Regions from separate parts of the Bacillus sp. 1NLA3E genome, predicted to be linked through region 1. Evidence: riboswitches for the same ligand, from Rfam matches in the RefSeq annotation. Region 1 holds a riboswitch; the other holds the start of a gene.
The links. Region 1 has a riboswitch for S-adenosylmethionine ahead of B1NLA3E_RS13465 (methionine biosynthesis PLP-dependent protein). Riboswitches for the same ligand answer to the same signal wherever they lie in the genome.
Positions count from the first base shown of each region.

Region 2: linked by a shared signal. The riboswitch ahead of B1NLA3E_RS24725 (YezD family protein) and the one ahead of B1NLA3E_RS13465 (methionine biosynthesis PLP-dependent protein) in region 1 are both predicted to bind S-adenosylmethionine.

Region 1 is NC_021171.1:2,837,797-2,849,810, reverse strand. Features, by position in the region: gene B1NLA3E_RS13475 (bifunctional homocysteine S-methyltransferase/methylenetetrahydrofolate reductase) at 1-580, opposite strand, end outside; gene metC (cystathionine beta-lyase) at 577-1,758, opposite strand; gene B1NLA3E_RS13465 (methionine biosynthesis PLP-dependent protein) at 1,758-2,870, opposite strand; SAM riboswitch class I at 2,955-3,069, opposite strand; gene B1NLA3E_RS13460 (YitT family protein) at 3,491-4,381, shown strand; gene B1NLA3E_RS13455 (GTP cyclohydrolase II) at 4,521-5,270, shown strand; gene ribD (bifunctional diaminohydroxyphosphoribosylaminopyrimidine deaminase/5-amino-6-(5-phosphoribosylamino)uracil reductase RibD) at 5,283-6,374, shown strand; gene B1NLA3E_RS13445 (MarR family winged helix-turn-helix transcriptional regulator) at 6,536-6,949, shown strand; gene B1NLA3E_RS13440 (MFS transporter) at 6,970-8,169, shown strand; gene B1NLA3E_RS13435 (hypothetical protein) at 8,316-8,549, shown strand; gene sda (sporulation histidine kinase inhibitor Sda) at 8,621-8,755, opposite strand; gene B1NLA3E_RS13425 (DUF6501 family protein) at 8,961-9,164, shown strand; gene yidC (membrane protein insertase YidC) at 9,435-10,217, opposite strand; gene B1NLA3E_RS13415 (hypothetical protein) at 10,245-10,535, opposite strand; gene pflA (pyruvate formate-lyase-activating protein) at 10,731-11,474, opposite strand; gene pflB (formate C-acetyltransferase) at 11,559-12,014, opposite strand, start outside.
Region 2 is NC_021171.1:1,721,200-1,733,213, forward strand. Features, by position in the region: gene ssuD (FMNH2-dependent alkanesulfonate monooxygenase) at 1-966, shown strand, start outside; gene B1NLA3E_RS08320 (TIGR04190 family B12-binding domain/radical SAM domain protein) at 1,174-2,955, shown strand; gene B1NLA3E_RS08325 (NAD(P)H-hydrate dehydratase) at 3,188-4,063, opposite strand; gene B1NLA3E_RS25230 (hypothetical protein) at 4,396-4,554, shown strand; gene B1NLA3E_RS08330 (ABC transporter ATP-binding protein) at 4,715-5,491, shown strand; gene B1NLA3E_RS08335 (DUF2238 domain-containing protein) at 6,307-6,945, opposite strand; gene B1NLA3E_RS08340 (RDD family protein) at 7,185-7,586, shown strand; SAM riboswitch class I at 7,829-7,934, shown strand; gene B1NLA3E_RS24725 (YezD family protein) at 8,005-8,145, shown strand; gene B1NLA3E_RS08350 (phosphoadenylyl-sulfate reductase) at 8,265-8,981, shown strand; gene B1NLA3E_RS08355 (inorganic phosphate transporter) at 8,995-10,074, shown strand; gene sat (sulfate adenylyltransferase) at 10,150-11,298, shown strand; gene cysC (adenylyl-sulfate kinase) at 11,325-11,924, shown strand; gene B1NLA3E_RS08370 (nitrite/sulfite reductase) at 11,942-12,014, shown strand, end outside.

The DNA.
Region 1 (12,014 bases):
CACCAAGGTCTTCGAGTCGGCCTAATGCTTCTGAAATAGGTGTATGATCCTGCATGAAACCTACCTCTTGCATTGAAAGCTGAGCAATGATTGGAAGCTCGGTCTCACGTCTTGCTATATTTAATACAGTTTCTATTTCTTCTCTATCATAATATGTCTCTAGTAAAATGCCATCAACACCTTCTACTAGCAAACAAAACAGTTGCTCACGAAAGCTTCTTTTTATTTCCTCGATATGAACGCTGTGAGGCTTAATTCCACGATTACCGCCTATTGTACCAAGGATATAAGATTTACCGCCAGTTGCTTGCTTAGCAACTCGAATGGCTGCGGTGTTGATTTCTTTTACTAATTCTTCAAGTCCGTATCGAGCGAGTTTTAAATAATTTGCGGCATAAGTATTCGTTTGGATTATATCGGCGCCTGCATCAATATAGGCCTGATGGATTGAAGTAATCTGCTCCGGGCGAGAAAGATTCAACTCTTCTAAACAAATATCTTTCCCATACGAATATAACAGGGTTCCCATCGCACCGTCACCAATAAGGATCTGATTTTCTAGCTTGGTAAGGAAACTCATTTCTTCACCTCAACAAGATTATGAGCATAATCATATAAGGCAGATTTGAAATCAGCTATTAAGTCATCTGGATTTTCCAGTCCAACTGATAGTCGTAGCAAGGTATTACTAATGCCTCTTTGTAATCTCTCACTTTCAGGCATAGAAGCATGAGACATTTTTGCAGGGTAGGATAGAATCGATTCGACAGCCCCTAAACTTACAGCGAAAACTGGTATCTTTACTTTTGAGATAAAGGAACGTAATATTTCTTCATTTTTTAACTCGAATGAGAACACAGCTCCAGCACTAAGTGCTTGCTTTTGTTGAATATCATATTGTGGGTGGTCGATTAGCCCGGGATAGTACACCTTCTCAACTAAAGGATGTGTTTGTAAAAATGCAGCAATTTTTGCGGCAGATTTAACAGAGTGTTCTAAGCGGACATGAAGGGTCTTTAATCCTCTAAGGACAAGCCATGCATCTTGAACTCCTAATATTGCCCCAAAGGCATTCTGTAAGTAACCAAGCCTTTTAGCAAGTTCCTCATCTTTAACAACAGCTAACCCAGCAACAACATCACTGTGCCCTGAAAGGAATTTAGTGGCGCTATGTAGGACGATATCGGCCCCAAGATCTAGCGGACGTTGTAATGCAGGAGTAAGAAATGTGTTGTCAACAAAAGTTAGGGCTCCATTTTGTTTTGCTAACTCACTAATGGCTTTGATATCAGTCACTTTTAACAATGGATTGGAAGGCGTCTCCACATAAAAAAGTTTTGTATTTGGTTGGATCGCCTGTTTTACTTTCTCAAGGTTCGTCATATCCACGAAGGTATGCTCAATACCAAAACGGGTTAAGACTTCGGTTACCATACGGAATGTTCCACCATAAACATCTTCTGTGATAACGACATGATCATCTTGTGATAAAAGGAGGAAGGCAGTCGAAATAGCTGCCATGCCAGATGAAAAGGCGAATCCCCGAGTACCTCCTTCTAATTCTGCAATCACTTCCTCTAACGCTTCCCTTGTTGGATTTAGACTGCGGCTGTAATCATATTTTCCAAACTGATCAACATCAAACTGATGAAACGTAGAGGCGTGTTGGATTGGGACACTCACCGCACCTGTTGTTGGATCAATTTTATGGCTATTGTGAAGTAATCGTGTTTCAAATGAATAAGTGTTCTCTTCCATTAAACTTCTACCTCCGTTTTTGCATTCTTTAATGCATAGCTTAAGTCTTCAATAATATCTTCTGAGTCCTCTAAACCAACTGAAAAACGTAATAACCTATTACAGACACCCGTTTCTAACCTAATGTGTTCAGGAATGTCAGCATGTGTTTGAGTTGCTGGATATGTAATGAAACTCTCAACTCCACCTAGGCTTTCTGCAAAGGATATTAGCCTCATGTTCTGTAAAAATGGATTTACCCATGATTCATCTTTAATTCGGAAGGAGACCATTCCTCCTTTTCCAGGGTACAAGACATCCACGATATCCTCATGTGCTGTTAAGAATTGGACGATTTCTTTTGCATTTTTTTCATGTCGGTCCATCCGAAGGGATAGTGTTTTCATGCCCCTCATTAATAGCCATGAGTCAAATGGACTCAACACAGCGCCAGTAGCATTATGAAATAGAGAGAGGGATTCACATAGTTCTTTCCCTCTTGCCACAATCAAACCTGCGAGGACATCATTATGCCCTCCAAGATATTTCGTAGCACTATGGATGACAATATCAGCTCCTAAATTAAGCGGCTTTTGAAGAAGTGGTGTAAAGAACGTGTTATCAACGATCAATAATATCCCATATTCTTTCGCAAGTGCTGCAACGGCACTAATGTCTGTTTGTTCCATTAAAGGATTTGTTGGGGTTTCAAGAAAAATCGCTTTTGTCTTGGGAGAAATGTGTTTGGATATATCTTCAGGGTCTTTGGTATTAACATAATGACATGTTAATCCCCATTTTTTAAAACCCTGCTCTAATAGGCGATAGGTCCCGCCATATAAGTCTTTGGAAACAATCCATTCGTCTCCTGCCTGAAAAATGGAAAGGATGGTTAGGATGGCGGCCATTCCTGAACTACAAGCATAGCCATGGTCGCCATTTTCTAAGTTTGCTATTGCTTGCTCGAGGATTTGACGAGTTGGATTTCCAGTACGGATATAGTCAAAACCTGTTGATTGTCCAATTCCTTCATGTCGGTATGCTGTTGAAAAATAGACCGGGGGATTCACTGTTCCCGTTGTTTGTTCACTCCGATTACCAATTTGCGCTAGTACTGTATCAATTTTGTACATGGCCGCCACTCCTTCGTAGAAAAAATAAAAAAAAGCCCTCTTGTAAGAAGAAGACTTTAGTGTTTAATGAAAAATCAGCCGTTCTTCTTATCTTTCAAGTTTTATAAAACTTGCTGGAGTTAGCACCTTTTCAATGGTAAAAACATTGATGGTTGCTGAGGTGTCATCGGGCCATACCCTCGACCTCTCTGGATAAGAAATTAATTATTTAATTTTTTCTAAACTTTACTATAAAACCTATTGAAAAGTCAATTACTTTTATTAAATATTCGATTTATTAAGAAAATAATTATTTCGATAGAAGAAAAATCTATTGAACGGATTAGGTTTTTTAAAAAATAAAGGCTCTGTTAAACTAGAATGTTGATTTCCGTTCCAGGCGCTTCGCTTTACGCGGGGTGGGCGGTGAGCCTCCTCGGCTCTAAAGCGCCTGCGGGGTCTCACCTGTCCCACTGCTCCCGCAGGAGTCTCGCGCCTTCCACTCCAATCAACATTGTGCAAAAAAACAACATTGTGCTTTAACACAGCCAAAATAAATTATCTCTCAACCTTCATTAAGCAGGGTGGGGGACATGCAAGGGGAAAAAAAGGTATGATAAGTAAAAGGGGAGACTTGATTAATGGTTAATACAAATCTTGGTCAATATCAAAATCCACATAAAGGCCTCCCGTTGGTGAAACTTTTAAAAAGAGTAAGTTTTATCGTCCTAGGGTCAACGCTAATGGGCATAGGTCTTGAGGAATTTTTAGTACCGAATATGATTTTAGATGGGGGCATTGTTGGAGTTTCAATTATCCTTTCACATTTTACTGGATGGAGATTAGGCTCTATTATTTTTGCGCTAAATATTCCATTTTTCTTTATTGGATACAAGCAAATCGGAAAGACTTTTGCACTGTCCACCTTGCTTGGAATAACTGTTTTATCGATTACAACAGGCTATTTACATAGTTTTCCGGTGTTAACCGAGGATTTATTACTGGCAACAGTATTTGGTGGAATTGTTTTAGGGATTGGTGTAGGCATGGTCATTCGCTATGGTGGCTCTTTAGATGGAACGGAAATCATGGCGATATTATTAACTAAAAAGCTACCTTTTTCAGTTGGTGAAATGATTATGTTTTTTAATCTATTTATTTTTACATATGGAGGATTTGTTTTTGGATGGGAGCGTGCAATGTACTCATCCATTGCGTATTTTATTGCTTTTAAAACGATTGATATTGTAATCGCTGGACTAGATGAGTCTAAATCTGTTTGGATCATTAGTGAATACCATCAAGTTGTGGGTGATGCAATCCTTGCACGTTTAGGAAGAGGGGTGACTTACTTAAAAGGTGAGGGAGCCTATACCGGTGATAACAAGAATGTGATATTTTGTGTGATTACGCGTTTGGAAGAAGCAAAACTAAAGTCAATTGTCGAAGAAATCGATCCAGCAGCTTTTTTAGCTGTTGCAAATATTTCGGAAGTAAAAGGTGGTCGTTTTGTTAAAAGGGACATTCATTAATAATCGTTATTGTTTATATTTTAAGGCAAAGTAATTCCATCTTATTAATAAGGTTTATTACTTGACGCGTATTGTTTACCATTTTATACTAAGTTACATAATGTAAGTAATAAGAACGAAAAGAAGTGGTGATGACAATATGCTTTCAATTGATATAAAAAATATTTTAAAAGAAAAAATGACGATTATTAACATAAATAGTCAATCGGCTCTTTGTTTAGTTGGCCCGGTTGATTTACCTGTTCAGGTGGGTAATGAAGTAGTTACATTTAATTGGTATACTTGGTTATCCTTAAAAGGGGAAATGGCACATAAGGATAAGAGTGCTATTCTTGAATCCATTTCCAAAGCTCAACTGGCTGACCTGCAACAGTCCTCCATTTTAATGTATGGTGATTTTAAAAACAACGATAGGTCTTTAGTCCGGTTCCACAGCATTTGTCACACTGGAGACATTTTTGGAAGTAAACGGTGTGATTGTGGGTATCAATTGCATCAATCATTAAGTATGATTGTGGAGAATGGCCATGGAGCGTTGTTTTATTTAGCTCACCATGAAGGCCGAGGCATTGGGCTGTTCTCGAAGTCACTAGCTTACCTGTTACAACAAGAGGGATATGATACTGTTGAGGCAAACCTTGCATTAGGCTTTGATGATGATCTTCGCTCATACGATGAACCTATAGTTGTTTTACAGGAATTGCGCTCAAAACCTGTCATTCTGATTACCAACAACCCTAAAAAACTATTAGCCTTAAAAGAAAAAGGTTTATCTGTCAGTTCACATCTCCCACTATGGGGAGGTATGAGTGAGTATAACCGAAAGTATCTAGAAACAAAGATTCAGAAATCTGGTCACATACCAGAACCAAAACGAATAACGATTTGAGGAGCTTACCGAATGAAAACAGATCAATATTTTATGAATCTTGCTTTAGAATTAGCTGCTACTGCAAAGGGAAAGACCAATCCTAACCCATTAGTTGGAGCAATAATCGTAAAAGATGGTATGGTAGTTGGCTCAGGGCTTCATCGGAAAGCAGGTGAACCTCATGCAGAAGTACATGCATTTCGGATGGCAGGTGAACACGCTAAAGATGCCACTCTGTATGTAACTTTGGAGCCATGTTCATACTATGGGAAAACGCCACCTTGTGCTGAATTGGTAAAAAATTCTGGGGTCCGCAGAGTTGTGATTGCAATGAAGGATCCAAATCCTTTAGTCGCTGGAAGAGGAATCAAAATCCTTAAAGAGGCAGGGATTGAGATAGAGGTGGGGATAATGGAGCAAGAAGCTCGACTCCTCAACGAAAGATTCATTCATAATATGATGACGAGCACCCCTTTTATCATTTCCAAAGTGGCCATGACCTTGGACGGTAAACTTGCCGCCTATAATGGTCATTCTAAGTGGGTTACAGGGAGTGAAGCCCGCGAGAGTGTGCATCAGCTTCGTGATGAGACGGATGCGATTATGGTAGGAATTGGAACAGTCCTTGCTGATAATCCGCAACTTACAACCCGACTACCCGAAGGTGGGAAGAACCCAATTAGGATTATCCTTGATTCAAATTTAAGAATGCCAGTAGATGCAAATTTAACAGATACATCAGAAGCACAGACATGGATTGTTACCCGAGAGGAAGCGGACCAAAATAAATTGGCTTTATTAAAAGAAAAAGGTGTCCAGTTTATTTTCACCAATAAGGACGATACTGGGCTAGATTTACATCTTGTTTTACAGAGGCTTTTCGAAAGAGGGGTAACGGATATTCTGCTCGAGGGTGGAAGTGAGCTTAATGGTGCATTTTTAAGAGCTGGTTTGATTAATAAATTTTTAGTTTATATTGCTCCAAAATTATTAGGTGGCCGGAATTCCTTAACACCTTTCGCTGGGGTTGATTCCGAAAGTATGAATGAGGCATTGAATGTTGAAATCCATTCCATTGAGAACTATGGTAGGGATGTTTGCATCACAGCGTATCCGATTTAGGATTATAATCATTGAAAAAGCTTTTGCTATCCAACTTAATACAAAAGTTTTTGACATTTTTATAGGATGACCTTATACTTACCTAAGTAACTATTTCGAACCAGGAATAGTTATTTTTTTGTAATGGTAGTTACCTAGGTAACTAAAAGGAGAGAATAGCTATGTCAGGCAATAGTGAATTATTTCATTTAATCAATCAACTTTCTAGAAAATTAACGAAGAAGTTAAATGAGGTTTTACAGCCATATGGATTATATAGCGCGCAGTGGTCGGTCATATTTGTATTAATGCGAAAAGGGACATTAACTCAAAAGGAAATTAGCGACTATTTATCGGTCGAAGCACCTCCGATGACAAGAACCATCAAGAGGCTAGCAAACCAGGGTTATGTTATTCAGGAGTATGGCACAGATAAGCGGAAAAAGTATATTAAGTTATCGGATCGAGCAATTGCTAGTTATCCAGAATGGGAAAAGGCTGTTATTCAAATGAATGAAGATTTACTACAGTCATACCCAGAATCAGCAAGAAAGGAACTAGCCACTCTAGTATCAAAGTGGTTATTCCAACTTTAGGAAAACAAAGGGGTTTAATAATGAATAAAACAGCTTTATGGACAAAGGATTTTTTATTAATCGCGGGTGGAAATTTCTTTGTATTTCTTACCTTTTATATTCTGCTAGTGTCTTTACCAATTTATGCAATTAATGATTTGCATAGTAATAATGTCAAGGCTGGATTACTAACAACCATTTTCTTATTTTCAGCAATCATTATTCGCCCATTTACTGGATATTGGTTAGGGAAATTTGGCAAAAAGGTTATATTAATTTGCGCGTTAACGATATTTGGAGTTTCCTCGGTATTTTATTTCGTTCCCGACACAATGAATGGTTTATTGCTGCTAAGGTTAATCCATGGAATAGGTTTTGGAATGACTACCACAGCTGCAGGAGCTATTGTCGCGGATATCATTCCGGATTCAAGAAGAGGGGAAGGGATGGGGTACTTTGTCCTTTCTTCCACTATTGCAATGGTCTTAGGCCCCTTTATAGGTCTTACAGTAATGAATCACTGGAGCACCAAGGTAATGTTTTTAATTTGTATAGTTAGTACATTGTTTTCATTAGTATTTGGTCTAATCATTAACTTGCCAATGCAAAAAAATAGCTTAAATAAAGCTTCAATACAATTAAAGGACCTTTTTGAGTCATCAGCAGTGCCCATCTCTATAATAGGAGCCATTTTTGCATTGGTCTATTCATCCGTTCTTTCTTTTGTATCTGTATACGCCAATGAAATAGGACTTTCAAATGTTTCAAGCTTTTTCTTTGTTGTATACGCGGTTGTACTGTTATTATCAAGACCTTTTACAGGGAAATGGTTTGATTTATATGGTGAAAATTGGATTATATATCCCTCCCTAATTTGTTTTGGAATCGGAATGTATGTATTAGGTATTACAAGTTCTGCCATTATATTTATCTTATCAGCAGCATTAATTGGACTCGGGTGGGGTACTGCTTTTCCGAGTTTCCAAACCATTGCCATTCAATATTCGCCACCTAAACGAAGAGGGCTAGCAACAGCAACATTCCTTTCGATTTTCGATTTAGGAATAGGGATAGGTTCTTTTGTGGTGGGATTCGCTATTAACAAGGTGGGATTCCAAGTGATTTACCAAGCGGGTTCTGGTTTAGTAATAGTGGGTATTCTAATTTATTATTATATGCATGGCAGGAAGCTTTCAAAATCAAAAAGTATAAATAAAGAAGTAGATTCTCTTTCTCATTAGGTCTGAAATATTTGGAGGAAAAGAATAGTTCAAAAGATGTCCTAACTTCGTCAATTTTTCCTAGTATTTCGTGTGCATTAAGACAGAAAATTTGGTATATAATGAATATAAAGAAAATTATTTAATTTATGAAGGGAAGTAAAGTAATGCATGAACTCAAGCACAGTTCACATCGTTTTTCAAATTATGAGGTTAATGTCGCGTTTCCAAGTGAAGATGGAATAGATGTTTTTCTAACTGGTGCTAGGTTTCAGCAGTGTTTATGGTGTGGAGAATCGGAACTACCGATGGAGATGAAGGAAATAATCGAATCGTCTCTTGCGGAGAAAAGGAAACATCCACAATCAATAAAAGACTTTTCTTTCATGGATTTTCCTTAAACCGACGTTTGTTCGGTTTATTTTTTTTGAAAAAATAACCACCGCTGTAGTGGAAGCGGTGGTTAGGAATATTATCTACTTTTAAACGGCCTTAAACCACGTCTTTGAATTTCATCTTTCAAAAGCTTTATCCAATCCTTATCTGTTTCCGACTTCAATGCATCACGATACGAGACGACTAACTGCTCATTACTCATAATTTTCATTTGCATTCCTCCTCGGTTTTAAGGAAATCTTTAATATTTATTTATTGTAAAGGTTTTTATAGATTTTGAAAACCCTAAATTTTTTTGAATTGTGTAAAATTTTTGACAAATAACAATCGACTTAATAATATTATTTTATGTTGCTGTTTGGGCTTTAAGTTTTTATAATTGAAAAGAAAATAATTTACTTAAGGAGTTGCAAACATTGATCCATCAAATATGGCATGATCGTGAATCAATCAAGAAGGTAACCTGTATCCATACAAATGCAAAAAAATATGTGGTAAATCAAGCGTTAACCCCTGGAAAAACATACGAAGTGAAGAATGAAACAGAAGAGTTTTATTTCATTATCGATAATTCAGGAAAAGTTGGCGGATTTTATAAGGAATATTTTCAAAACCAATAATACAAAGAGACAGTTAGTTGAAGAAATGCTAACAGTCTCAGATTGTCTATCCTACGGGATTTGTTGATCTCCGCTCCAGGTGCTTTAGCGCCGAGGAGGCTCACCGCCTGGAACGGAAATCAACAGACCTATTGAGCAGTGTATTTAACAAATTAACGCGGTTAATCACTAAAGTTTTTAGGTAAAATAAGAGGCTGTTAGCAAATAAATGCTAACAGCCCTTTTTTAATAGGAAACGCCTGTCCAATGAAGGCAGGCGCATGAGAATATTTATTTTTCTAATTGTGGTGTACTTTTGGTATGAGTTTGGTACATTTTTTTAGCTAGCAATGTTTGCAGGATTAAAAATGTCCCTCCCACTGTCCAATATAATGGAAGGGCAGCAGGGGCGTTAAATGAAACCATAACAATCATGAGCGGTGACATAAGTCCCATCATTTTCATTTGTTTTTGTTGCTCAGTTGTCATGTTAGATTGCGAAACCTTAAATTGGAAATAATAAATAACTCCAGCTGCGAGGGTAATCGCAAGATCTGAATGGCCAAGATTAAACCAAAGGAATGAGTGAGTAGCAATCTCACTGGAACTTCTGATTGCATAATATAATCCCATTAATATTGGCATCTGAATGATCATTGGTAAACAGCCCATCGCCATTGGGTTAACCCCGTGCTTTTTGTATAATCCAAACATTTCTTGTTGGAGTTTTTGTTGTTCATTTTTATCTTTTGTATTTTTTATTTTAGTTTGAATTTCGTTTAGTTCAGGCTTTAAGCCTTCCATTTTTTCTTTCATCTCTTGTTGACCTTTGTACTGTTTTAACATTAAGGGCATCAATACTAAGCGAATAATTATGGTAATAAAAATAATCGCTAAGCCAAAGCTGCCGTTAAAAAGGGTAGCCAAACCGTGAATCGCTGTTGAAAATGGGCCTACGAGTAGTTTATGAAAATAACTACTGTTATTTTGAGCACTAGATGCAGAACATCCAGATAAGATAAGGGTTAATAGTCCGATCATCATCATGATGATAACTGATTTGTTTAATTTCATGATTATTCCTCCTGAAGTAAATTTATTCTAAATGTGAAGGAAAACCAAATTTGTATCAGTTTCATCATTCGTACCAGTTTTATTACGGACAAACTTAATAATCCATACAAGCAACTGGTTGGGTATGGTTCGACTCTTTTTTTGAATCTGTAAATCATTTATCGTCAATGAAAATTCAATTTTATTTGTAATTAAATCAATATTTGTATTCTTGAGCGTCCACACTAAAAGCAGTTTTAATGTAAGACCAATTAGAAGTCCAGCATATAACGAGTAAAGAGCATATATATTGGTGAAATCCAAAATATATTCGAGCAATATTTTCACCTTCTTAAACACTAATGATATGAGTATATAGAAAGTTTTCAAAGAGAGCAATGGAAAATAAGAGAATTTATTTCAAACTTAGAGTAATTGGATAACTGGTTTTCGTAAATATGAATGGAATAGATGATTCCAGCTTGGTTTTTGACCAAAAAAAAGGTGCTTCTCCACATGGAAAAGCACCTTCACTTAGGCCATTTTTACCCATTCTTTTGTTATTAGCTTATATGCCTCTTCAACTTTCTCTTCACTAGGGGGTACGATTCCTTTGAGAGGATATTCCATCCCTAGTGCTTCCCATTTGTATACGCCTAACATATGGTAGGGGAGAATTTCAACCTTTTGGACATTCTTTAATGTTCCAATAAATTCACCCATTTGTTGTAAGTCCTCAAAATCATCAGTCACACCAGGAACTAAAACATGACGGATCCAGACTGGAATATTATGTTCTGATAAGTAAGTGGCAAAAGCTAAAATATGGTCGTTCGGCAAACCAGTAAGCTTAATGTGTTTTTTGCGATTAATATGCTTTAAGTCAAGTAATATTAAATCGGTGTATTGCAATAATTCTTTAAGCTGTTCCTGGAACATAGGTGTCGTTGAATAGCACCCACCGGATGAATCAATGGTTGTATGAATTCCCTTCTTTTTACACTCCTTAAAAAGTTCAGTCAAAAAAGGAAGCTGCAACAAAGGCTCTCCGCCACTAACAGTAATTCCTCCACCTGATGCTTCAATAAACGGCATATAGGTGCTTAATTCGTTCATGATGTCGGAAACAGACATTTGTTTTCCTGAGCCAATTTCCCATGTATCAGCATTATGGCAAAACTGGCAACGAAGTAAGCAGCCTTGTGTAAAAATAACATACCTTATGCCAGGTCCATCGACAGTTCCAAAAGTTTCGATTGAGTGAATGTTTCCGTTCATCATGATTAACCCCTTCCGTTGTAAAAAAAAACCATCCTCATCTTGAGGGAGAGGATGGTTTTTTCTTTGCATGCATTTATTCCATTACATTGATTCGTGGAATGTACGATTGATAACGTCTAATTGCTGTTCTTTTGATAATTTAATAAAGTTTACTTCATATCCAGAAACGCGGATAGTTAATTGTGGATATAGTTCTGGATGATCCATTGCATCTAATAATGTTTCACGATTGAATACATTAACGTTTAAATGGTGGCCAGTTTTTAAACCATATCCATCAAGGATTGAAACAAGGTTACCAACACGGCTTTCCTCATCTTTTCCTAAAGCTTTTGGTACGATAGAGAATGTGTTAGAAATACCGTCCATTGCATAGCTGTAAGGAAGCTTAGCAACAGATGATAATGAAGCAAGCGTACCTTTTGTATCACGGCCATGCATCGGGTTAGCACCAGGAGCAAATGGTTCGCCAGTACGTCTACCATCTGGTGTATTACCAGTTTTCTTACCATAAACTACGTTTGATGTAATCGTTAA
Region 2 (12,014 bases), 1.1 Mb from region 1:
GATCCTTGGATTTTGGCAAGTGCCCTTGCTGCTGATACAGAAAGACTAAAGTTTTTAGTTGCGGTTCGTCCAGGACTTACACTTCCCTCTGTTGCGGCTCGAATGACTTCAACACTAGACCGGGTTTCAAATGGTCGAGTGATGATCAATGTGGTTGCTGGAGGAGACCCAGTTGAATTGGCTGGTGATGGAATTTTCCTTGATCATGATGGACGTTACGAAGCGACAGATGAGTTCTTAACAGTTTGGAAAGGGTTATTAAAAGGAGAAGATGTAGATTTTTCAGGGAAACATCTTAAAGTTGTAGGAGGGAACCTACTATTTCCACCGGTACAACAGCCCCATCCTCCAGTCTATTTCGGTGGATCATCACCGGCAGGTCACGCTGTGGCGGCAAAACATACCGATGTTTATATCACATGGGGAGAACCACCTGCAGAGGTTGAGAAAAAGATTAAGGAAGTTCGTAGCCTAGCAGAGAAAGAGGGAAGAACAGTTCGCTTCGGAATTCGTCTCCATGTCATAGTAAGAGAAACAGAAAAAGAAGCTTGGGAAGCAGCAGATAAACTAATTAAACATTTAGATTCCGACACAATAGAAGCTGCACAACGTGGTCGAGATCGGATGGATTCTGTTGGTCAAAAGCGAATGACCGATTTGCATGGATTCGAAAGAGAGGATCTTGAGATTAGTCCAAATTTATGGGCAGGGATTGGATTAGTTCGAGGCGGAGCGGGAACTGCACTAGTGGGTGATCCGATTCAGGTATCCGATAGAATCAAAGAATATGCTGATTTAGGGATTGATACGTTTGTTCTCTCGGGTTACCCCCATCTTGAGGAAGCCTATCGAACCGCAGAATTACTATTCCCACTTCTTCCAGTTAACGAAAGTAGCGCTGATTCCAAGAAAAATATAGTTGGGAGCGTATATGGAAAAAGCTACAGTGCATTCTCACTGTTATAGATATTTTAATGAAAAAAGGTGAGTTCTGAGGAACTCGCTTTTTTGTCTGGAAAAGGGAGTTAACAATAACCCTATAACAATTGTAGTAATGTTCCTAAATATTGTAAATTTCAACGAATGTTCACTGCCTTTCACCGGACAGTTGGGGTATAGTAAATTTAAGGAAAAACTTGTTTTTCTAAAAATAAAATATATGAAGGTGATCTTATGATTTATGACCTGGTTTTGTTGCATCCACCAACCGTGTATGATTTTCGGAAGGAAATGATCTTTACCGGTCCCATCAGCGACGTCGTCCCATCATCACCGGTATTTGAAATGTATCCGATCGGTTTAACTAGTATCGGAGATTATCTTGAACGATTTGGCTTAAAGGTGAAAATTATCAACATCGCCAACCGAATGTTATTAAATCCAAATTTCGATGTTGAAAAAAAATTAAGTAAAATCAAGACAAAAGCATTTGGAATTGATCTTCATTGGCTTCCACACGCACACGGAAGTGTTGAGCTGGCAAAGGTCGTCAAAAAACTACACCCAGATGTCCCAGTTATCTTCGGGGGATTATCTTCCACTTACTTCCACAAGGAACTAATCGAATATCCTGAGATTGATTTTGTTATGCGGGGTGATACCACAGAAAAACCATTGTTGATGCTGTTAAACCGCATAGAAAACAAACATAAAGACTTCTCAACTATCCCGAACTTAACTTGGAAAAAAGATGGACAATACCACTTTAATCCGATTACATATGTTCCAGATGATCTGGATGAGTTTGATTTCCCTGGGTATCGATATATCATTAAATCTGTCTTTAAGTATCGAAATCTATTAGACCCTCTACCATATAAAGGCTGGCTCCAATATCCGAACACTGCCCTGCTTACTTCAAAGGGGTGCACATTTAATTGTTTAATTTGCGGCGGATCCAGAACAGCCTACGACATAAATTGCAATCGGAAAAAACTTGTGATGAAATCACCAAAGAAAATGTTAGAAGACATCGCCTTTATTCAAAGATTTAGTCGTGCACCTATTTTTCTACTAAATGATATTAGACAGGGTGGCCCTGAATATGTTCAGGAATTTTTATCAGGTCTTAAAAAGTTAAATATTAAAAATGAAATTGTTTTTGAACTTTTTCAATTTGCTGATGAAGATTTCTTCAAACAGCTTCATGATGCAATTCCAAAATATAGCATAGAATTAACATTAGAATCATCAGATGAAGATTTAAGGCGATTAAATGGAAAGCTGCCATGTACGAACAAAAAAATAATCGAAACACTACAACACGCTTTAAGCCATGACTGTGCGAAAATCGATCTATTCTTTATGGTTGGTATCCCGGGTCAATCGTATAAAAGTGCAATTGAAAACATTAGTTTTTGTGAAGATATTCACAATATTTGCAATCAAGATACCCGCCTATCTTATTTTGTAGCACCATTATCGCCATTCCTTGATCCAGGAAGCCCTGCTTTTGAAAATCCGGATAAATACGGCTATACCAAGATTTATTCAAAATTAGAAGATTTTCGTCAGGCGATGGTACAACCATCGTGGAAATATATGCTTAGCTATGAAACTGATCAAATGAAGCGTGACGAGATTGTAAAAGCAACTTATGATTCAGCCTTATTGTTAAATCAATTTAAATTAAAATACGGATTAATTGACCAAGCAGCGTATGATGATATTGAGACTAAGATTACGAAATCATTAGAATTTATCGATAGAATCGATGGGATTTTGGAATTACCTCCACTTGAAAGAGAAGCAGGACTTGCTGAAATCAAAAGGGAAGTAATCGAGGTCAATCGACATAGTATCTGTGGGAAAAATGAATTAAAATGGGAAACGAAAAAGTTATACGCAAATTTTGGTTCGTTAACTATTATTGGATTAGAACTGCTTTTAAAAGAGATGGTAAAAGGGGTTAAATTACAGCTTGGAAAGGTTGACCGACATAAGGTGACCCTTTAATAATCCGCAATTTAATTAGAAAAGGCTGTCGCAATGACTTGCGGCAGCCTTATTTTATAAAATTCTACTGTGTTAAAGCTCAATGTTGATTTTTTTGCACAATGTTGATTGGAGTGGAAGGCGCGAAGACTCCTGCGGGAGGAGGCTCACCGCCCGCCTCACAGAAAGCGAGTGCCTGGAATGGAAATCAACATTCTAGCATTAACAGAGCCAAAAATTATATGGTAAGTTACTATTTACTGGATTCAGTAATCCCTTTTAATACTTTTGGTAGTATCTCAGAAAAATCACTGGCAAGCATCGATTCTTCAGAATGGTCAATAGTCCAATACTCAGCACATTTTCCATGAAGATAAACTGCATTGGCGATAGCAGCGCGTTCATTATCATGAGTACAAATCATTGCCAAAATCATTCCGGTCAACGTGTCACCGGTTCCTCCCTTTGAAAGTGCAGAATTACCGGTTGGATTAACAAGCCCCGACCCATCAGGAAAGGCAATAATCGTATTTTCCCCCTTTAATACGACGGTTACATGATTTTCTTGTGCATATTGGCAAGCAAGCTTAAACCGATTTGCTTGGATATAGGTAATGCTTTGACCAACCATTTTACTGAATTCTCCTAGGTGAGGGGTTAAGATGGTAGGTGCCTTTCTGGTTGGATAGGAACGTGCAGAAAGAGCAGAAGCATCGATAATGACAGGAAGGTTACTGACCAATATATTTTCCAGTGCTTTTTCTATCAGGGTTTGATCGCTTAATCCTGGGCCAATCGCAATCGCTTTAATTTTTTCAGGTAGGTATCCATTAGCTATTTTTTCAAGCCCCTTATGAATATAAGTTGCTTCCGGCAATCTTGTACAAATAATCGACGAAGCAAAAGTACTCGTAGCTATGATCAGCTTCCCAATTCCACAGCGCATGGCTCCAATCCCAGAAAGCATAGCACTTCCGGGCATTTCATCACTTCCGGCAATCAGTAGTCCGGTCCCAAAAGTCCCCTTATGGCCGTTTTTTGGTCGCCTTGGGAAAGTATTTATCACATCAGATATTGTACATATCTTCCAATGTCCATCTTGAGGTAACTCTAGTTGCAAGGATGCCATTTCTTCAGCAAGCTTATTATCTTTTCTTAGCTTACTTTTATTATTAACATTCATTTCGATCACCCCTTTTAAAAAAACAGTAATATCTAATTCAGCATAATTGAATGATTCTCATGCTTTATTTTATCTTATTTTTTTAATAATGGAAATTCTATTAAACTCCTTTTTCTACCGTGGGAAAGTTCATAAAACGGTGATAAATGTCAAAGATTATTCACAAAATATTACAGAGAATGGTGTTATAATGAGTCCGGTTAAAAATAATTTACTCCTTTAAAAGTTATATCCGCTTGAGTTTTCCTGGGGTAAATAAAAAAAGGGGATCTTAAATAATGTGGGTAATCACAGTTCATTCAAAGGAACAAACTAGAATGTTCGAATTTGACAACGAAAAGGAAGCAAGAGAGGCTTTCAAGGAAATCAAAGGTTGTAAAATTCTTTCAGAAGTTGTTTACTTTAATGATCCTTGTTTCCAACTAACAGCTGTCTAAGAAACTTATATATAGATGCAACACTTAAAACCTATAATGATAGAGGGTGGCACAAAATAGCCTTTTGTGTTGCCCTTTTTTTACATTCGAAATGATTGACTTTTTTGAAAAATAGTCTAAAAATCATTGTAAATCGTTAAATCATGGAAAGGAGAAACACATGGTTTTAAATCTAAAAAATATATCATTAAAGAGAAATGGTAACTGGATATTACGTGATATAAACTGGGAAGTTAAAAAAGGGGAAAATTGGGTATTGTTTGGGTTAAATGGTGCGGGGAAAACAGCCTTACTAAACGTGTTGAATGCCTATGAATATCCATCTAAGGGGAATATTATGGTTTTAGGGAAAAAGTTTGGCAAAGATCCTCTTGCTGAAAACCTACGCCAACACATCGGACTGGTTTCTTCAAGCCTTCAGGAAAAACTACATCCTGGTGATAATGCTTTTGAAATTGTGTTAAGTGGTGCGTTTGCTTCAATAGGCCTCTACCAAACGCCAACGGATGAAATGAGAAACAAGGCAATTTCATTATTAGAAGACCTGGGTTGCATCGATTATGCCAACCGAAATTATGAAACTCTATCTCAAGGTGAGCGACAAAGAGTTTTAATTGGTAGAGCATTAATGGCGGACCCCGCTTTGCTCATCTTAGATGAACCGACGAACGGTCTTGATTTTTTAGCCCGTGAAAGGCTATTAGAATCGATTGAGAAAATTTCAAAAGGACCAGGGTCACCAACGATGTTGTACGTTACCCACCACGTTGAGGAAATTTTACCAACTTTTCAAAAAACACTTTTACTTAAAAAAGGGGAGGTTTTTTCAGCAGGGTTAACATCTGATATGATTTCTGAATCAATTCTCTCAGACTTTTTTGGAATTGATGTTACCGTTATATGGAGAAACGGAAGACCATTATTAATGAAGAAATAAAAACATATGCCGACGCATATGTCTGGCTGTCGAGAAACTCTCGACAGTCTATTATTCCCCCTTTAATAACTTTAGTAATTAACCGCGCTAATTTGTTGTAATATCATTAATAATTATTAATAAATAGGATGTTCAATAGGTCTGTTGATTTCCGTTCCAGACGCTTCGCTTTCCGCGGGGCGGGCGGTGAGCCTCCTCGGCGCTAAAGCGCCTGCGGGGTCTCACCTGTCCCGCTGCTCCCGCAGGAGTCTTCGCGCCTTCCACTCATCAACAGAGAGGTTCCAATAAAGATCTTCCACTCAACCAATAAATAATAAAAATAAGTGATGAAATCAATGTTTAAGCCAAAAGAGCCTAGCCAAAGTGAATATGAATTTGTGTCTATTGATGACATTTCACGCCCTATACTGATCCCTTAATACTTTTAAGTTTGAATTCAAGGACCCTCGTGGGAAAATGGGGATCAAAGAGCTGCACTGATGACCAAAATTCAAGAGTCGCGAAAAAACGGGAATCAAAGAGCTGCATGGGCTTCGCGACTGCCGTTTACGGGGATTGAAGAATGTAAGTAACAGGCCTTACAGCAGCCTACCAAAACATAAGAAAATTGCAACACATTTAGCCAGGTCGGATAAGGTGTGTTGCAATTCTTTAGGTTGACCCCCTTGTTGATTGGAGCGAAGATCAATAGGTCCCTTAATATTGACAATCTCATATTAAATATCGGCATTTAATGTTCTGACAAAATGGAAAGTTGCCGAGATAGTACCTTTTTCGACAATCTGAAACATATGCGGACGCATATGTTTTTTTGATTACTTTAGGTGATTGTTTTCCTTTTGTTGCTTCAGTAAACGATTATGGAGGTTTGCGAGAAATAGGTAGGCTAATATAGATCCACCTAGTGTAAATGCCATATCCCACTGCGCATCCCAAATATCTCCCTGCGTCCCTAAAAAATTTTTTGCAGTTTTCCCCCCATGCGCTAGTTTTGAAAATATCCATTCATTAATTTCATAAAAAGCAGCAATAGCTAAGGACATACTGACCGTAATAACAAACAACCATTTCCCCTTAACTAAGGGGCTTTTCTTTAACAATATTTCCCTTAACAGAATGGTGATTAGACCTTTAAAAAAATGCCCAAAACGGTCGTAATGATTGCGGCGTAAATTAAAATGGTCTTTTATCCAATCGAAAAGCGGTACTTTTGAATAAGTGTAGTGCCCACCTACAAATACCAATATAGACAAAAGAGCGATGATGATATAGGAAAGGGTGGTGAGACGAAACTTATTATAGATAACAATGGCCATCATCAGTCCAATCAGAGCGGGGGACACCTCTAAAATCCAATCTGAGTATTGAACAGGTTTAATGAATGACCAAATAAAAACAGCTATTACGATGACCAATATTAATAAATGAATATAATTACTTTTCTTTTTTGCCATTTTCAAAATCACCCCTTTTATTGTGTCGTTGTGAAATTTTCCATTAAGACTGGTATAAATCTAAACTATGTCTACCACAAGATCATTCGTTATTTTTGCCTATTTGGTGATAATTATGAAATGTAAAAAATATGATGATAAAGGGTGTTATGAAGCAATAACGGCCCCACATATAGCGAGTGCCTGGAGATGAAATCAACAGGCAAGTTTAACTCAGAAATAAAAAAAGGGGGTAAATTATTGTGATTTCAAATCCGGCTGGCTTTTGGAGAAGATTGCTTGCGAACATTTTGGATGGAATTATTATTAGCTTCCCTATTTCATTAATTTGTAATTTTATTTTTAGAGAAACGAGTGCAAATGTAGTTAGCTCTATACTTGATTTGTTATATGCCTTATTAATACCAGTTATATGGTCAGGATTTACAGTTGGCAAAAGAATTGCGGGAATTAGGATCGCAAGAGTGAACGGAGAAAGTGTTGGAATAGTTACGATGCTACTTCGTTCATTAGTAGGGGCCATTGTATATACCGTTACCCTTGGAATAGGCATAATCGTAAGCGCCTTTATGGTAGGAATTCGACAGGACAAAAGGTCTATACATGATTTTATTGCTGGAACGTATGTAACTCGCGATTAAAAATTGGTGCCTGACCCCCGGTGCAGCAACGCAGTAAAGCACCGGGGGTCAGGCACCGTTTTGTATGGCAACGCAGTAAAGTGAGGCTCTTTTTGTTGTGAAGGGGTATGGATTGCGGTAGGATATGAGAGCATGTTTCGAATAGTTAAAAAATTATAAATAAATATTTTTTTAATTCACACTAAACCTATCGAAATTATATTGACAACCGATCTATTTGTGTTAAAATTTAAAATAATTAAATCTTATCCAGAGAGGCGGAGGGAATTGGCCCGAAGATGTCCGGCAACCTGCACATGTGCAAGGTGCTAAATCCAACAAAATGTAAACCATTTTGGAAGATAAGGTAAAAACATACTTACCTGAACAGTCTTTCCAAGATGGAGGGATTTTTTATTTTAAAGGAGGAGGGGCTCGTTTGGGGAAAAATCAACTTGAAGCCGTATTTTTGCAAATCACACAAACACTAGAAACAATGAAATATGGATCTATTACATTAGTGGTGCAAGACGGTAAAATCATTCAAATTGAAAAAAATGAAAAACTTAGAATTAATTGATGAAACGCAAGAAATGAAGAAATGAAACGATTGACTGCTGACTAGTAAACTAGAGGGAGTTTTATTTGTATTCCAAATGGGAATAAAACTGCCTTTAAATAAAGAATGGAGGCACAAATTTGACCGAGAAACTAACATTTAGCAATTTTGAAACTTTTACACAGATTAATATTTTAGAAGAGGATGAGACAAAGGGAGCTTTGAATGTATTGAAATGGGCTTATGACCATTATGAAGATGATGAACTAGTCTATGCCTGTAGCTTTGGAATTGAAGGAATCGTCCTCATCGACTTGATTGCAAAAGTGAATGAGTCAGCGAAAATCGTCTTTTTAGACACGGATCTTCATTTTGATGAGACTTACAACCTTATTAATGAAGTAAAGAAAAAATATCCTAATTTACGGATCGAATTGAAAAAGCCGAGTCTAACTCTTGAGGAACAAGCAGAACAATTCGGAGATGAATTGTGGGAACGAGAACCAAATAAATGTTGTGAAATAAGAAAGGTCATCCCACTTAATAGTGTTCTTTCTGGAACTACCGCTTGGTTGTCTGGATTAAGACGCGAACAATCGGAGACGAGAAAAAACACCAACTTTTTCAATCAAGACAATAAATTTAAATCTATTAAAATTTGTCCATTAATACATTGGACGTGGAAGGATATTTGGAGATACGCTCACAAAAATGGCTTACCATACAATGTACTTCACGACAATGGATATCCAAGCATTGGGTGCAAACCTTGTACAGCGCCTGCTTTCAATGCCGAGGATTTACGTTCAGGCAGATGGACTGGTACTGGTAAAATTGAGTGCGGACTTCATCTATAAAAGGTAAACCACTATGACTTTAACTTATTTGGCTGGAGCAGTGGCACTATTTTTTGCAATGAACATCGGAGCAAGTGGAGCAGCAGCTTCTGTAAGTGTTGCTTATGGGTCAGGAGCGATTTCTAATAGAAAAAAAGCTCTTTTGCTGTGCGGAATTGCCATTTTTGTTGGTGCTGTCCTGGGTGGAAGTGAAGTTACGAAAACGATTGGTTCTAATATTATCCCGCAATCGTTCTTAAATGCGAAGGTGGTTCTGATCATATTATCATCGGCGGCCATTTCTCTTTTTATTGCCAATTTGATTGGCATCCCTCTTTCCACAAGTGAGATTACCGTTGGATCTGTGGTGGGAGTGGGCGTTGCTTACAAGGCATTGTTTATCAATAATATTCTTGTTATTGTAAGTTTTTGGATTATCATCCCAGCTATCGCATTTGTCATCGCCATTATCTTAGGGAAAGGGATCCATAGACTCGAGAAACGTTATCCAGTGCTTTCGAAAGATAAGTATAAACCTATTCTCTCAATATTTGTGATTATTGTCGGGTTTTTAGAAGCCTTCTCGGCAGGGATGAACAATGTTGCCAATGCCGCTGGGCCAATGGTAGGAGCTGGATTAATTTCAATAAAAACAGGAATTGTTGTGGGTGGTTTTTTTATCGCCTTAGGTGCCATTACCCTTGGCGGTAGAGTGTTAGAGACAAACGGGAAAAAAATCACCAAATTTTCACTACTAGAAGGTGGAGCTGTATCAGGCACAGGTGCAACTTTAGTCATCTTAGCTTCAATCTTTGGCTTGCCTGTCCCATTAACCCAAGTAACTAGTACCGCGATTATTGGAATCAGTACAGTCCAACAAGGAGCGGGAGCATTAAAAAAGAATATAATCAGTAAAATCCTAAAGGTTTGGCTTGTTTCACCAATTCTATCACTTGTTATTTCGTATGGATTGATTAAATTGTTTGTTGAGAGTGATATGTACTCAGTTGTAGTCTTGTTCAGCGTTTGTACGGCAACACTTGGAATTATCAGTTTATTAAAAACCATTAGAGCTGATGCCCGGACGATTTACGAAGATGGTGGGGGAATATAACTTTAAAACCCATTAAAAATATAGGTTTAGTTCAAAAAAACTTATCAAAAAAGATCATATAGGAGGAAATATATAATGGCATTAAGTACACCACATGGCGGTTCCCTCATTAATCGTTGGAACCCAGAATACGATTTTGAGAGTATTAAGCAAGAAATAGTAATTGATAACATGGCATTAAGCGATCTTGAATTAATTGCAACCGGAGCATATAGCCCGATTGAAGGCTTTTTTAGCAAAGAAGACTATGAATCTGTTGTCAAAAATATGCGTCTTGCCAATGGAAGTGTATGGAGTATTCCGATTACGCTGCCAGTCTCAGTAGAACAAGCCCAGTCAGTAACGATTGGTGAAGAATACAGACTTGTATATAATGGAGAAACATATGGTGTCATTTCAGTTTCGGATATTTTCGAACCAAATAAAGAAGTGGAAGCAGAGTTAGTTTATCGCACGACTGATGTTGCTCATCCTGGTGTAAAAAAATTATTTGACCGTGGAAATATTTATATCGGTGGAAAAATCACACTTGTAAAACGATTAGAAAGAAAGCAATTCCAAAGCTATTATTTAGATCCGGTTGAAACCAGAGTTATTTTTGAAGAAAAGGGCTGGAAAACAGTAGTCGGTTTCCAAACGAGAAATCCGGTGCACCGTGCTCATGAATATATTCAAAAAACAGCTCTTGAAACAGTAGATGGCCTATTTTTAAATCCGCTTGTTGGTGAAACAAAATCAGATGATATTCCTGCTGATGTAAGAATGGAAAGCTATGAAATTCTATTGAAAAACTATTATCCAGAAGAACGCGTATATCTTGCTGTTTTTCCTGCAGCTATGCGTTATGCTGGTCCAAGAGAAGCTATATTTCATGCAATGGTCCGTAAAAATTATGGCTGTACCCATTTTATTGTGGGACGTGACCATGCAGGTGTTGGTGATTATTACGGAACTTATGATGCACAAACTATTTTTAACAATTTTACTGAAGATGAATTGGGAATCAGTCTCTTATTCTTTGAACATAGTTTCTATTGCTCAAAATGTGAAAATATGGCTTCGACAAAGACTTGCCCCCACGGAAAGGAATACCATGCTATTTTGTCTGGAACAAAGGTAAGAGAACTACTGCGTAACGGCGAAATTCCACCAAGCACATTCAGCCGCAAAGAGGTTGTGGAAGTATTAATTAAAGGATTACGTGAACACGCCTTAAAGGCATAGTCGTTAACACGAGGAGGATTATTATTTTGGGAAAGAGTTCAAATATTACTTGGCATGAGTTATCATTATCTAAGGAATCACGTCGTAAACAGAATGGACACCAAAGTTTTGTTCTTTGGTTTACTGGTCTATCAGGATCGGGTAAATCAACGGTTGCCAATGCATTGGCTCAAAAACTGTTTGAGCTTGACATCAGAAATTATGTTTTAGATGGAGACAATGTCCGTCATGGACTGAATAAAGATCTTGGTTTTTCTGACAGCGATAGAACGGAGAATATTCGTCGGATTGGTGAGGTCTCCAAATTATTTGTTGATAGTGGCCAAGTGGTGTTAACAGCATTTATTTCACCATTTTTGGCTGACCGACAGCTTGTTCGCAGTCTCCTGGAAGATGATGAATTTATTGAAATTTATGTAAAGTGCCCAATTGAAGAATGTGAAAATCGTGATCCAAAGGGCCTCTACGATAAAGCCAGAAAGGGACTTATCCCAGATTTTACTGGTATCCATTCACCGTATGAAGAACCACTACAACCAGAAATAGTGGTCGATACAAACGAATCTTCCGTAGCAGAATGCGTCGAGCAAATAGTAAACTATTTGTCTTCAAAAAACGCGATATAGAACGAGGGGGAAATGGTGTGGCATACGAAAAAATATGGGCGGATAATCCTGTCCTAAACAAAACAGAACTCAGAAAACTACAAAAAGATG